DNA from 2 places in the Arthrobacter sp. StoSoilA2 genome. Region 1 is predicted to be linked to the other one. Evidence: riboswitches for the same ligand, from Rfam matches in the RefSeq annotation. Region 1 holds a riboswitch; the other holds the start of a gene.
The links. Region 1 has a riboswitch for S-adenosylmethionine ahead of LDN82_RS14560 (aminotransferase class V-fold PLP-dependent enzyme). Riboswitches for the same ligand answer to the same signal wherever they lie in the genome.
Positions count from the first base shown of each region.

Region 1 (7,213 bases):
GGAACGTTTCACGATAGTTTGGTGGCATGACCCAACCCGTTTCCAGCTACAACGACGACCTGCGACTGGCCCACGTGCTGGCGGATTCCGTGGACGCCCAAACCATGGACCGCTTCAAGGCCTTGGATCTGCAGGTCGAGACCAAGCCTGACCTCACGCCCGTGACGGATGCCGACAAGGCTGCGGAAGAAGCCATCCGCGGCCAATTGTCGCGCTCGCGCCCCCGTGACGCCGTCCTCGGCGAGGAGTTCGGCAGCAGCGGCCACGGCTCCCGGCGTTGGATCATCGACCCCATCGACGGCACCAAGAACTTTGTTCGGGGCGTTCCCGTGTGGGCTACCCTGATCGCGCTCGTTGACGAAGGCGAGCCCGTCGTTGGAGTTGTCAGCGCCCCCGCGCTGGGCAAGCGTTGGTGGGCAGCAAAGGACATGGGCGCCTACATGGGCCGCTCCCTGGCATCAGCCACCCGGCTCAGGGTGTCCAACGTTTCGCGGTTGGCCGATGCTTCAATGTCATATTCCAGCCTCTCCGGTTGGAAGCAACGCGGCAATCTGGACGAGTTCCTGGGGTTGACGGAAGACATCTGGCGCACCCGCGCCTATGGCGACTTTTGGTCCTATTGCCTGGTAGCCGAGGGGGCTGTTGACATCGCCTGCGAGCCAGAGCTGAATCTTTACGACATGGCAGCACTGGTTCCCATCGTGACGGAAGCCGGCGGCCGCTTCACCTCATTGGAAGGCGAGGACGGCCCCTTCGGCGGCAACGCCCTGGCCACCAACTCCATCCTCCATTCGGAGGTCCTCAAGCGGCTAAACCCCGCATTGGATGACCTCCTCTGACCCGGCGGACCAACAGGCCAACCGGCTGAGTATAGAATTTTCGACGGCGGAAGCCTCCTTTTCGGGGCATCCGCCGTCTTTTCTTCGCCCAAAACCCGGTTTCCGGACCCTTCGTAACATTCTGCTTAACAAAGCGAAGCGACTTTGGAGCAGGCCAGATGCGTGGCCTAACCTCTTTACAGGTCACGAGTGCCAGCGCTAAACCCCGGTTTGCTGGCCGGCAACCCTCCATTCGCGGTGGGGTGCCCCGGGTGACGACCTGGCCGGTCCGGAACGGATACGGCAAGCGCGGATCCCCATAGGGGGTCCCTCTTGAGTGAGGTCCCATGAGCACTGCTACGTTCAACTCCACCGTTCTGCCGTCCCTTGCGGTCGAAGAAGCAGCGCACGAAGCCGCTGCGGGCAGGCCCCTGGCCGCCGTCACAGGCGCGGAGCTGCAAGCTCCCCTGATCCAGGGTGGCCACGTCCGCTACGCCAACCTCGACTACGGAGCATCCGCTCCCGCGTTGACCATCGTTTCTGCATATCTCAACGAGATCCTCCCCTACTACGCCAGTGTCCACCGCGGCGCGGGCTACGCTTCCCAGATCAGCACCTCGGTCTACGAGAACTCCCGCGATATCGTCCGCGAATTCGTCGGCGGCCGTCCGGATGATTCCGTCATCTTCACCCGGAACACCACGGACTCGCTGAACCTGCTGGCGGGCTGCCTCCCGCAACTGGACGGAAAGCCAACCGGCGAGGTCCTTTACCTGGACATCGAACACCATGCCAATCTCCTTCCCTGGCAGGGCGTCCCTCATCGCAGTGTCGTAGCTGCTTCGACACTGACCGCTACGCTGGCCAGGCTCCGCGAGGAACTCAGCCAAGGCGGCGTATCTCTGCTGGCGGTCACCGGTGCCTCGAACGTGACCGGTGAAATCCTGCCGATCGCCGAACTCGCATCACTTGCACACGAATACGGTGCCAGGATTGTGGTGGACGCCGCGCAGCTTGCCCCCCACCGCCGCATCAACATCGCCGCCGCAGACGTCGACTACATCGTGTTCTCCGGCCATAAGCTCTACGCTCCGTTCGGCGCCGGCGTCGTTGTGGGCCGTCCCGACTGGCTCGACGCCGGTACTCCCCACCTTGCTGGCGGAGGCGCTGTTCGTGAGGCGCGCCTGGACTCGGTCAGCTGGGCCTCAGGTCCCGCCCGCCACGAGGGCGGCTCCCCCAATGTCCTGGGTGCGGCAACGTTGGCCCGCGCGACGCAGGTGCTCGCCGGCTTGGATCAGGATGCCTGGCATGCCCATGAAGCTGGAATCCGCTCCTACCTCGTACAGGGACTTGAAGCAATCGACGGCGTGACGGTCCACCGGATCTTCAGCGACTCCGAGGACACCATCGGCGTGGTCAATTTCTCGGTGGAAGGATTCGACGCCGGACTGGTCGCCGCCTACCTCGCCGCCGAACACGGTGTAGGACTTCGTGACGGCCGCTTCTGCGCCCATCCCCTCCTCAAGCGGCTGGGCCTCCCATCCGGCTCACTGCGAGCCAGCTTCGGCGTGGGCTCCCGCCTGGAGGATGCCACGCGGCTGCTGGCTGGTATCGAGGAACTCAAGCGCACGGGTCTCGGCTGGGACTATGTAGTGGACGAAGGCCGCTGGGTGCCGGCAAACGACCACCGCAGCTACCCGGAATGGGCGCCAAACACGCCGGGCACCGCAGGGGCTGCACCCTGCACTATTGACTGACACAGCACTATTGACTGAAACAGCACGGTTGCTGATGTACACGTACTGTGCGGTAAATTCGTAGGGTAACCGGCGTTCGCGGTAAAGGAGTCTGTGCGTGGCCGTGCCTTCCCGTAGCGTTTCCGGCGGAAGTGTTTCCGGCAGCGCTGCCAGGCCAGGTGGTCCCAAGCTGCATGCCACGCGCCGCCACGAACTGGGCCAGAGCTTCCAGGACGGCGGCGAACACTACGATCGCGTTCGGCCCGGCTACCCCGCAGACTCAGTGGTTTGGCTTCTTCCTCCTGGAGCGAAGTCCGCCGCGGATATTGGTGCAGGCACAGGAAAATTCACGGCACTGCTCGTGGAACGCGGCCTGCAGGTGGCCGCCGTCGATCCTTCCACAGACATGCTGGAGCAACTTCGAAAGTCCTATCCCGGCGTTCAGGCGTTGGAGGGTACGGCCGAGGCAACAGGGCTGGCGGACTCAGCATTCGACGTCGTCAGCGTTGCCCAGGCCTGGCACTGGTGTGACCCGCTCAAGGCCAGCACGGAGATCGCCCGCATCCTTCGCCCCCACGGAGTTCTTGGCCTGGTATGGAACCAACTGGACACCTCTGTGCCCTGGGTCCATCGGCTATCACGCATCATGCACGCCGGAGATGTGCACAAGCCCGGCTTCCGGCCAGTTATCGGACCGGAATTCACGGACTTGGAGAGCCATCTCACCAACTGGGAGGACGCCGTGTCTCCGGAGGACATCATGGAGCTCACGAAATCGCGCAGCTACTACCTCCGCGCCAATGAAGCCACCCGCGCAAAGGTCATGGGCAACCTGGCGTGGTACCTCTACGATCATCTCGGCCATGCCCCTGGCCAACGACTGGGATTGCCGTACGTGACGACTACCTGGCGGGCCCGCAAGATCCACGGCGCCCCGCCACTGTAGGCTTGGTGTGTGAAGACCAGTACGCCCTCCTCCTCGATCGAGGACTACGTCAAGGTCATCTACTCATATACGGAGTGGCAGGACAAACCAATTACGTCCTCGCAGCTTGCCCTGCGGCTTGGCGTTGCCAATTCCTCGGTGTCTGAAATGGTCCGCAAGCTCAAGGACCAGGGCTTGGTGGACCACCAACCCTACAGCGCCATCAGGCTGACTCCGGAGGGCATGCGGCTGGCGCTGTCCATGGTCCGGCGCCACCGCCTCATTGAGACATACCTCGTGGACGAACTCGGTTACAGCTGGGATGAAGTCCACGATGAAGCTGAGATGTTGGAACACGCGGTGTCCGATACGTTCATCGAGCGCATGGCCGCCAAGCTTGGCCACCCCCTGCGGGATCCTCACGGTGACCCCATTCCCTCGGCTGACGGATCCGTGGAGCTCCCTCACGCGTACCGCATGATCGAGTTGGACGAAGGCCACTCAGGCCGCATCACGCGGATCAGCGACGAAAATCCTGATCTTCTTCGGTATCTCGCGTCGGAAGAGATTACCTTGGACGCTCCTGTTGAGGTGGTGGGACGCAAACCATTCGGCGGAGCCTTGGTGGTTCGGATCGGCAGCGGAGCCCAACGGCGCGAATTTGATCTCGCGGATGAAGTTACAGCGGCACTTTGGGTCCAAAGCGCCGAAGTCCACGAAGGCTGCGTGCTTCCCGCGCGCTGACCCGATGCGCCGCCTGGGCTAGCTACGCTGGCTGGCCGAGCCGCCGTCGTCGGACGCAGTATCCGTGGCGCTGTCAACGGTAGCTGCCGCTTCGGGCTGTGGGTTGCGGATCCCGACGGCGGACGCCACCGCCCCGATGACGAACAATGCCGCCGTGACAATCAAGGCATTGTACAAACCTTGCCGTGTGAACACCGGACCAACGATCAGGCCGGCAAAGGCAATGCAGATGAGGCCTGCAATACGGGCCACGGCGTTGTTGACGGCCGAACCAATCCCGGCCTCTTCCTGGGGCACCGCTCCCAGAATCGCTGCGGTGAGTGGCGCGACGAGGGTGGTGAGTCCCACGCCAAAGACGATCTGCCCCGGAAGCACCTGGGTCCAGTAGTTCAGTGGCTCCTGGACGGAGAGGGACATCAGAAAGCCCACAGCGCATAGCAGCGGCCCCACGGTCATGAACCATCGCGGACCATATTTTCCTGCCAGCCCACCGAAGTAGGACGCCGTCAGCATCAGGATGACGGTCGCCGGGAGCAAAGCAATTCCCGCGATGGTAGCCCCCATCCCTCCAACCTGCTGGAGATAGATGCCCAGGACGAAGAATCCCAGCGATATCCCACCGTAAATCGCGAGCGTGGCAAGGTTGCCCCACCCAAAGTTCCTTATGGCAAAGAGCCTCAACGGCAACATCGGCTCCCTGGTCCTCGCCTCGTGGACCAGGAACAACACCATCGCCGCCACACCGGCCAGGAGCGGCAGCCACACCTGGACGCTCATCCATCCCATCCGGCCCTGTTCTATGAAGGCGTAGACGGGACCACCTAGTCCGATCATGGCCAGGACAGCGCCGAGGTAGTCGATTCCCTTGCTCTTGTCCCTGGCCACGTCCGACGCCCGAAGCCCCGCGAGCAGAGGCCAAATCGCGACGGCGGGAATGACGTTGATGAAGAAGATCACACGCCATGACAACATGTCCACCGAGACGCCGCCAATGAGCGGACCGACGATTGCGGCAGCACTCGTCCAGCCCGACCATTGGCCAATCGCTTTGGACTGGGAAGGTCCTGAGAAGGACGTAATGATCATGGCCAACGAACTGGGCACGAGGAGCGCGCCGGCAATCCCTTGAAGTGCGCGGGACACCACCAGGACTTCCCCGTTCCAGGCCAGGCCGCACATCACCGACGTCAGGGCAAAGCCCGCCAGCCCCCATTCGAGGATCCGTGCCCGGCCAAAGTGGTCCGATAGTGAACCAGCCACGAGGATGAGCGCCCCGAGGGTCAATAGATAGGCATCCACCACCCATTGCTGGATGACCAAGCCACCGCCAAGTTCACGTCCAATGGCCGGGAGGGCCAAGTTGACCACGAAACCATCCAGGATGGCGATAAAAGAAGCCACAATTGCCACAATGAGCACCCGTTTTTGAAGCGGCGTTCTCGGCAGCAAAGCCACAGCATCCGTCATGTGCACAGCCTACGCGGCATTCCTCCAGGACGAAGTCCCGTATCGTTAAACAGTGATTAGTAGACGTGACGCAGCATTGGCCCTAGATATCTCCATGGAAATGGCCCAGCGCCACGGCATCCCTTCACGGCTCTCAGAAGCGGAACTACGGAGTCTCCAGGACAATCCTCCGGCCTGGCTGATCCAGTCACGTGCCAACCGCACGGGCAAACGGCCTGTTTGGGTCCACCTGACCTGCGCAGTGTGTGGGTATTCAGAAGCGGTACGGCCCAAGAAGTGGTGGCCCGATTTCTCGTTCGTCTTTTGCGGGCACCATAAGAACAGTGAACTGCCGGAACTGTTCCTCGATGACGTACGCAGCGAATATGAAGGCGTAGGGAGCCGCTTCGTTGGCGTGGTGGACGTCCGCGAGGACCAGGCCTAGCATCGCCTCATTGTTGCTGGCTCGTCATTGCTGGCTCATCTCCGAGGGAACGGCTATCAGCTGTACCGTTTTGCCGTCCCGCAGCACGGTTAAGGGGAACGGTTCGCCTATGGCCTCGGCAAACAGCAACTTCTGCAGACTCTCTGCACTGGAGACAGCCCTGCCCTGGGCCCGAAGCACCAGGTCCCCTGGCTGGAGCCCCGCTAACTCCGCAGGCGAGGCCGCGATGACCTCCACCACACGGAGGCCCTCTTTCTGACCAGTCCGCACCACCGCACTGGCATCAAGCGGGATAGGCGTACTCACCAAACCCAGGTAGGCCCGGCGCACCCTCCCATCCTTGAGCAGGGAGGCGATAATCCGTTGGGTCGTCCTATTAATAGGTACGGCGAGTCCAAGGCCCAGTCCAGCAATGGCCGTGTTGATGCCCACGATGCGGCCCCGGGTGTCGGCCAGGGCGCCGCCCGAGTTGCCCGGGTTAAGGGCCGCGTCAGTCTGGATGACATCCTCGATCACCCGCCGGTGCTCACCTGCACGGACGGGGATGGATCGTCCCAGCCCGCTGACCACGCCGGCAGTCACTGATCCGGCAAGACCCAGCGGATTGCCCACCGCGATCACCAGCTGGCCAACCCTCAACGAATCGGCGTTACCCAAAATGGCAGGTGGCGGAGTGGGTTTGAGACCACGTACTACCGCCAGGTCAGACAACGGATCCGCCCCCACGAGCTCCACATCGGTCTGCTTGCCGTTCGCAAACACCGCTCTTCCGGACTGGATGCCGGCCACGACATGGGCATTGGTGAGCATGTACCCGTCACCGGTAAAGACCACGGCCGATCCGCTGCCCACACGCAGCTGCCCGTTCCGCCGCGCACTCGTCATCTCGATAGCGGCGACATGCGGCGTGACAGACTCCGCAACCCGGATGACGATCTGCGAGTACGCGTCCAAGGCCGCGTCGTCATCCTGCTCCGTAGTCGCTTCTGAATCCCGGCCGTCATCCGGAATTTCAAACTCTGGCTCAGTACTCATCACATGCCTCCTGCTACCGCGGTGCCTACCCTGTACAACGGCCAGGACAGGCCGGCTAGTCCTC
Region 1 covers NZ_AP024643.1:3,203,795-3,211,007, forward strand. The annotation lists gene hisN (histidinol-phosphatase) at 27-839, shown strand; SAM riboswitch class IV at 1,021-1,134, shown strand; gene LDN82_RS14560 (aminotransferase class V-fold PLP-dependent enzyme) at 1,166-2,575, shown strand; gene LDN82_RS14565 (class I SAM-dependent methyltransferase) at 2,679-3,500, shown strand; gene LDN82_RS14570 (metal-dependent transcriptional regulator) at 3,510-4,223, shown strand; gene LDN82_RS14575 (MFS transporter) at 4,242-5,696, opposite strand; gene LDN82_RS14580 (hypothetical protein) at 5,785-6,114, shown strand; gene LDN82_RS14585 (trypsin-like peptidase domain-containing protein) at 6,139-7,149, opposite strand.

Region 2 (7,213 bases), 1.1 Mb from region 1:
GATTTTGAGGCGGAGTTATCGCACTATGCGGGTACCGTGTGATGTTTGCCGCTGAATCGGCAATTTGTTCAGCAGTTCTAGCTCACTTGTGATATTTCTTGAGTATGACGCAACCTACCGCCGAGAATGTAGGCCTCCTGCTCCGCGACGCGCGAAGCGAAAAGGGCTGGACGCAGGGGCAGTTGGCTTCCGAGCTGGGAACCAGCCAGAGCGCTATCGCCCGGATGGAGCAGGGCAAACAGAATCTCAGCCTCAGAATGATCGAGCGGCTGGAGGCCATCTTCGGCCGTTCCATCGTCAAAGTAGGCAAGCCGCAGATGACTCACCTCCGGGTGGAGGGCGGCCACACGCTGTCCGGCGAAGTGGATGTCAACAGCAGCAAGAATGCCGGCGTGGCTCTGCTTTGTGCAAGCCTGATCAACCGCGGCACCACCACGCTGCGTCGCTTGGCCCGCATTGAGGAAGTCAACCGGATCGTTGAGGTGCTGACGTCCATCGGCGTCGAATGCACCTGGCTCAACGGCAGCGACCTCCGTATCCGCAGGCCCGAAGTGCTTGACCTTGAGTCGATGGATGTGGAAGCAGCCCGGCGCACACGCAGCGTCATTATGCTGCTCGGCCCCCTCCTGGACGAGACCGCCGAGTACCTGCTTCCCTATGCCGGTGGATGCGACCTCGGCACGCGCACCGTTGAACCGCACATGCAGGCATTGCGCCAGTTCGGGCTGACGGTGGGGGCAAAGTCCGGCTTCTACTCCGTGGTGGCACCCCCTGCCGATGGGCACGACCGTTCCTTCGTCCTCTCCGAACGTGGCGACACCGTCACCGAGAACGCGATCATGGCTGCCGCGCACCGCGAGGGCACCACCGTGATCCGCAACGCGAGCCCTAATTACATGGTCCAGGATCTTTGCTTCTACCTGCAGGGCTTGGGCGTGACCATCGAGGGCGTCGGCACCACGACTTTGAAGATCACGGGCCGGTCAGCCATAGACGTGGAGATCGAATACTTCCCGTCCGAGGATCCCATCGAAGCCATGAGCCTCATCACCGCGGGCATCGTCACGAACTCCGAGGTCACCATCCGCCGGGTTCCCATCGAATTCATGGAAATCGAGCTCGCCACCCTGGAACAAATGGGCCAGAAGCTGGAAATCTCGGGTGAATACACGGCCCGCAACGGCCGGACGCGTTTGGTGGATGTCACCACCAAGCCTTCTGAACTCCACGCGCCACAGGACAAGATCCACCCCATGCCGTTCCCGGGGCTCAACATCGACAACCTGCCCTTCTTCGCAGTGATTGCAGGCAATGCCGAGGGCCAGACGATGATCCACGACTGGGTCTACGAGAACCGCGCCATCTACCTGACGGAGCTCAACAAGCTGGGCGCCCAAGTGCAGCTCCTGGACCCGCACCGGATCTACGTCAACGGACCCACCAAGTGGCGCGCCGCGGAAATTGGCTGCCCGCCGGCCCTGCGTCCGGCAGCGTGCCTGCTCCTGGCCATGTTGGCTGCCCGTGGAACGTCCGAGCTTCGCAACATTTACGTGATTGAACGCGGCTACGAGGACCTGGCCGAGCGACTGAACACCATTGGCGCCAAGGTGGAGTACTTCCAGGACTAGGAACTCCTGCAACGCGGGGTCACTTAGAGCCCATGTAAGGCCCTGACATGGGCCGTAAGTGACCCCGCGTTGCTGTAACCCGGATGCCGCATGATGCACACTGGTGCCATGCGGACTTTCGGGGTGGAGGAAGAGCTACTCATCGTCGATCCTGTGACGGGCGAGCCCCTGGCCCTCGCGGATGCTCTGCTCGCAGGGCCGGAAGCGGCGCTTGAAACCGGGATGGGGCTCAGCCACGAACTGAAGCTGGAGCAGATCGAAACCCAGACCCGGCCGTGCCATACCTTCACCGAGCTCCTCCAGCAGATCCGGCGTGGACGTGCCATGGCCGATGACGCTGCCAGGAAGCACAACGCCCGGGTGGCCGCGATTGCCACCTCGCCCCTGGCCAAAAACACCCATACCACCCCGGATCCCCGCTTCGCCGTGATGCTTGAGCGCTTCGGGTTGACGGCCCACGAGCAACTGACCTGCGGTTTCCATGTGCACACCGCAGTGGAGTCACCTGAAGAGGGCGTGGTGGTCCTCGACCACATCCGCGACAAACTTGCTGTCTTGACGGCCATCAGCGCCAATTCCCCCTACTGGCGTGGGTTGCCCACGGGTTTCGAGAGCTATCGGATCCAGGCCTGGAACCGGTGGCCAACGTCCGGGCCTTCTGCCGTTTTTGGCTCGTTGACTGCCTACCGGCGCATGGTCCAACGCCTCCTGGACACCGGGGTTCTCCTTGATGAGGGCATGATCTACTTCGACGCCCGCATCTCCCGCAACCATCCCACTGTGGAAGTCAGGGTGGCTGACGTCTGCCTCCGCTCGGAGGACGCAGCCTTGATTGCGGTGCTTGTGAGGGCATTGGTTGAGACTGCTTCCCTGGAAATGCTCGACGGCGTTGAGCCCGCCTCGGTTCCGACTGCCCTGCTCCGGATGGCGAGTTGGCAAGCGAGCAACTCCGGACTTCGGGGAGACCTCCTGGACTTTGGCGACTTCCGTCCCCAGCCGGCAGCGGACGTGGTCTGGGCTTTGGTGGATTACCTGAGCCCTGTCCTGGATGACCAAGGTGAACTGGAACTGGTGAAGGCCGGAATCGCGGACGTTCTTGAGCGCGGGAACGGGGCCCGGGAGCAACGCGAAGCAGCAGAGCGTTTCAACAACCGGCAACGTGACGCCCGGAATCCGCCAGGGAGTCCGCCGAGCAGGGAGGCCTTGGGGGCGGTGGTTGGGCATGCGGTGAAGGCGACGATTCGTGGTGCTGCCGCAGATGCGCGTAAGGACCCGGCCCACAACCTGACCGCGCCCATCCTGACGAGGGTCCGCAGGCCTTAGGCTACTGCGGAGTCAGTCCCGTCCCATGTCATCAAGTAGGCCCCCGCCAAGCCCTCGACGAGGTAGAACACGAACGGCGGGATGTCCTTCTTCGCCATAAGGATGGCGCCGTAGATGGGCGCGCTGGCTGCGGCCGTGACTCCGATCCACCGTCTGGTGGGCAAGGAAAGAAGGCTTCCACCGAGCGCAGCCAGGGCAAGAACGTGGAGCCCGGAGTAGGCAAGGAAGGGCGCATTCGATCCACGGCCGTAGGCAAAGCGTTCCAGATCCGCGGCCCGGCGGGACAAACTGGAGACAAAGAGCGGAGCACCTGCCAGTAAAGCAGCCGCGGCTGCAACAGCCCAACGCTTCGCCTGTCCGCGCGGAAGACGACGGGCAAAGGCTGCGTATCCCACCGGCACCGCGACTGTTCCAGCAGCAGCGAGGTGCTGACCGATCACCCACCCACGCTGGCCGGCCTCAAGCATACGAAGCCGTTCAGCGGCATCGGGGGTGACGTAGACACGCGATACAGGCGAGATCCCTGCAAACCACACCGCCGTACCGGCAACGATGACTGCTCCGGCACGGCGATGGGGGTGGTTCCCGCTCATGGCAGCAAGGTTAGACCTGTTTGAGGGCCTTCTCCAGATCCAAAATGAGATCGTCCACGTCTTCCAGGCCAACGGACAAACGGACCACGCCGTCGCTCAGCCCAATGGCCGCACGCCCTTCGGGCCCCATGGCCCGGTGGGTGGTGGTGGCCGGGTGCGTGATGAGGGACTTGGAGTCGCCCAGGTTGTTGGAGATGTCGATGACGCGCAGACCGTCCAGCAACGCAAACGCGGCATCCTTGGCCGAACGCCCGGAGGAGGGCAGCAACTCGAAGGTCAGCACGGTACCGCCGGCCTTCATTTGCTTGGCTGCCAGCTCGTACTGAGGGTGCGATTTCAGCAAGGGGTACTTGACCCAGTTAATGGCAGGCTGCTGCTCGAGCCATTCCGCGATTTTCAAAGCAGACGCCGAGCTGTGGTTCACCCGCAGGCCGATCGTCTCCAGGCCCTTGGTCAACACCCAGGCATTGAAGGCGGAGAGTGAAGGTCCGGTGTGCCGCATCAACTGCTTGACCGGGCCGTCGATGAATTCCTTGGTGCCCAGGATTGCGCCGCCGAGGACACGCCCCTGGCCATCGATGTGCTTGGTTCCGGAGTACACAATGACGTCCGCGCCCAGGTCACCGCAACGCTGCAGCAGGGGTGTGGCAAAGACGTTGTCGACGACGACGGTCGCTCCCGCAGCATGCGCCAGCTCGCTGACGGCGGCGATGTCCACGATTTCCTGCATGGGGTTCGAGGGCGACTCGAAGAATACGGCGGTGGTCGGTTCGGAGAGGGCAGCCCGCCACTGGTCGAGGTCGGGACCGTCGACAAACACGGTCTCTACGCCCCAGCGCGGCAGGATCTCGTTGAGGATCACGAAGCACGAGCCGAACAGGGAACGGGCGGCAACCACGCGATCACCGGCAGCCAGGAGGGCACCCAAGGCGGTGAACACCGCGGACATGCCGGACGCCGTCGCGAAGCATGCCTCGGTTCCTTCGAGCAACCGCAAGCGTTCCTGGAACGTGGCCACGGACGGGTTGCCGTAGCGGGAGTAAACGAAGCGTTCGTCCTCGCCGGTGAAGGCGCGTTCGGCGGCGGCAGCGGATTCGTAGACGAAGCCGGAGTTCAGGAAAACGGGTTCGGACGTCTCCTGGAAGTTGGTACGGTCAAGGCCGCCGCGTACTGCCTGGGTGTCAGGGCTCCAGCTGGCGGCATCGGGATTGAAAGTCACTTAGTCGTTCCCCAGGTTGGTTGGCAGGCCGCGGTTCTTCCAGCCGTTGATGGTCCGTTCGCCGTAACGGTCGGGGTCACCTTCGAAGCCCTCAAGCACGTTGTAGGCGGTGAACCCGGCCTGCGTCGCGGCGATGGCGGCCGAGATGGAGCGCTGGCCTGAGCGGCAGATGAAAACGAGCTCCACTCCCTCACCCTCGGGTGCCTGCTGCTGCAGGTCCTCGATGAAGCGGGAGTTGGGAATGCCACCGGCGAGGTTCCACTGAATAAACAGGGGATCATTCTCTGTGGCTTTGGTGTCCGGGATGCCGATGTGGGCCCACTCGGCCTCGGTGCGGACGTCTACCAGGATTGCGCCTTCTTCAAGCTTGGCCCACGCGTCCTGCGGGGTCAGGTCACCTGCGTAGCTCATGCGTGTCCCTCGAATGCTTCTTCGTCGTCGTCGTTCTCCAACTGGTCAACAGCATTCGCGACGGCGGCGTCTGCGTTGGCGATGGCAGCGGGCAGGACGACCGCCTGCGCCACGATGACATCCGTGCCATTGAACGTGGCTGCCGGGCTGCCGTGGAGCACGTAGCCGTCGGCGAGTGCCGTGGTGATCCGCTCGCAGAATTCACGGGTATCCGGACCTGTAATCAGGCGGTAGGAGAGTTTTTCTTCAGTGGGTTCAGGCATTGGCTGGTGCTCCTCAGTCACGCTTGCAGTTCGAAGTGTCGATACGCCGAGTAGTCACCTGAGGCACCCCGCCGGAGAGAGGGTTGCCGACCAGCAAGTCAGGGCTTGGCGCTGGTGCTCATTACTCAAGAAAAACGTAACATCCCGCGGCGGCGGCCCGCACTTGCAAGCGGTTACGCGGTCGTCATGTTGCGTAACCGGCCGGTGCTGGAGTAGCAGCCCAAATGTGACGCCCCGGGAGCATAATTGACGCAGTACGACCCCCTGTAACTTCGCAAGAAATCAGGTCGCGGTGAACGGACAAGGCAGCTCTACACTCAAGCCCATGCTGCATTTTGGATGGTTCGTGGGGCACGGTTTTGGTGTCCAGGGATGGGGAACTCCCGGCTACAGCCTGGGCTACGACTGGAAGAAGCCTGCCCTGTATCAAGACGCCGTCCGCGCGTTTGAGCAATCCGGCCTTGACCTCTTCATCATCGAGGACTCCCTTACTGTTCCCGATACCTATGGCGGCACTGCCGAGGTCTCGCTGGCACACGCCTCCTTTGCGCCCAAACATGATCCTTTGGCCCTGGTGCCGTACCTTCTGTCCGCCACCGAGCACCTTGGAATCGTCCCGACGGTCAGCGCATCGTTCTATCCGCCTTTCACTGCGGCCCGCCTCCTGGCCACGCTGCAGCACTTCTCCGAGGGGCAGTTGGGATGGAACGTCGTAACTTCCGGCAGCGACCTCGCAGCACAGAATTACGGTTTGGACCAGCAGATTGAACACGACCTTCGATATGAGAAGGCGGAGGAATTCGTCGACGTCGTCCGCAGGCTTTGGCGGAGCTGGGAACCGGACGCCGTCCTTGAGGACGTTGAGGCCGGCGTGTTCGCCGACCACACCAAAGTGCACCCCATTAACCACCAAGGCGACTTCTTCAAGGTCCGCGGTCCCCTCAACACCGCACCTCTGCCGGAGGAGCCCGTACTGGTGCAGGCCGGCGCTTCTCCCCGCGGCAAAGCGTTCGCGGGTGGGCATGCAGACGTGGCGATCGCCTTGGCCCGTGGCGTTGACGGCATGAAGGCCTACCGGGATTCCATCCGTGCCGAGGCTGCAAAGGCGGGCAGGAACCCCGACGACGTCAAGGTACTTTTCGTGCTGAAGCCCACCGTGGTTGGTTCATCGGCCGAGGCCGGGGAGTTGCGTGCGCAGCGCCGGGAGCTTACCCAGCGTGATATCGACAGCCAGCTCAATTCGATCTCCTACCTGTCCGTGATCGACTTCAAGCAATTCGACCTTGATGCGCCGTTGCCCGAATTGAGCACCAACAGCAACCAAGGCACGTTGGAGCACTTCGCCAAGGCGGCGCCTCCGGGGTCTACCCTGCGCCAGATCCTTCAGGCACGCAGCGGTGGCGCCGGTGATTCAATCATCGGCACGGTTGGTGAAATCGCGGATTATCTCGAGGAGACCGGCGAGGCTGTGGGTGGCGACGGCTTCCTCTTCTCCGGCTTCGTGGACCCCGTCACCGTGCACGGCGTGTTGGACAAGCTCACTCCCGAACTGCGCCGCCGTGGCCTGTTGAGGAAGAGTTACGGCGACGGTGGCTTCCGCCAGAATCTTCTGGACTTCTGAGCATGTCCTCCGAGCCCCGGACCTTCTTGATCGGCACATCGCCGGTGGACCCTGTGCGCGTAGCGGACGCTGCCTTGGATCCGGCGTTTCACGTGAAACTCAACCATGATGCGTTGTCTTTGATCGGCCGATCACGCGAAGTGCTGGAGCGCGCT
Region 2 covers NZ_AP024643.1:4,312,256-4,319,468, reverse strand. The annotation lists gene LDN82_RS19700 (UDP-N-acetylglucosamine 1-carboxyvinyltransferase) at 105-1,628, shown strand; gene LDN82_RS19695 (glutamate--cysteine ligase) at 1,737-2,951, shown strand; gene LDN82_RS19690 (hypothetical protein) at 2,948-3,544, opposite strand; gene LDN82_RS19685 (O-succinylhomoserine sulfhydrylase) at 3,555-4,763, opposite strand; gene LDN82_RS19680 (rhodanese-like domain-containing protein) at 4,764-5,174, opposite strand; gene LDN82_RS19675 (DUF1737 domain-containing protein) at 5,171-5,437, opposite strand; SAM riboswitch class IV at 5,452-5,563, opposite strand; gene LDN82_RS19670 (NtaA/DmoA family FMN-dependent monooxygenase) at 5,730-7,058, shown strand; gene LDN82_RS19665 (aromatic amino acid ammonia-lyase) at 7,061-7,213, shown strand, end outside.
Region 2: linked by a shared signal. The riboswitch ahead of LDN82_RS19675 (DUF1737 domain-containing protein) and the one ahead of LDN82_RS14560 (aminotransferase class V-fold PLP-dependent enzyme) in region 1 are both predicted to bind S-adenosylmethionine.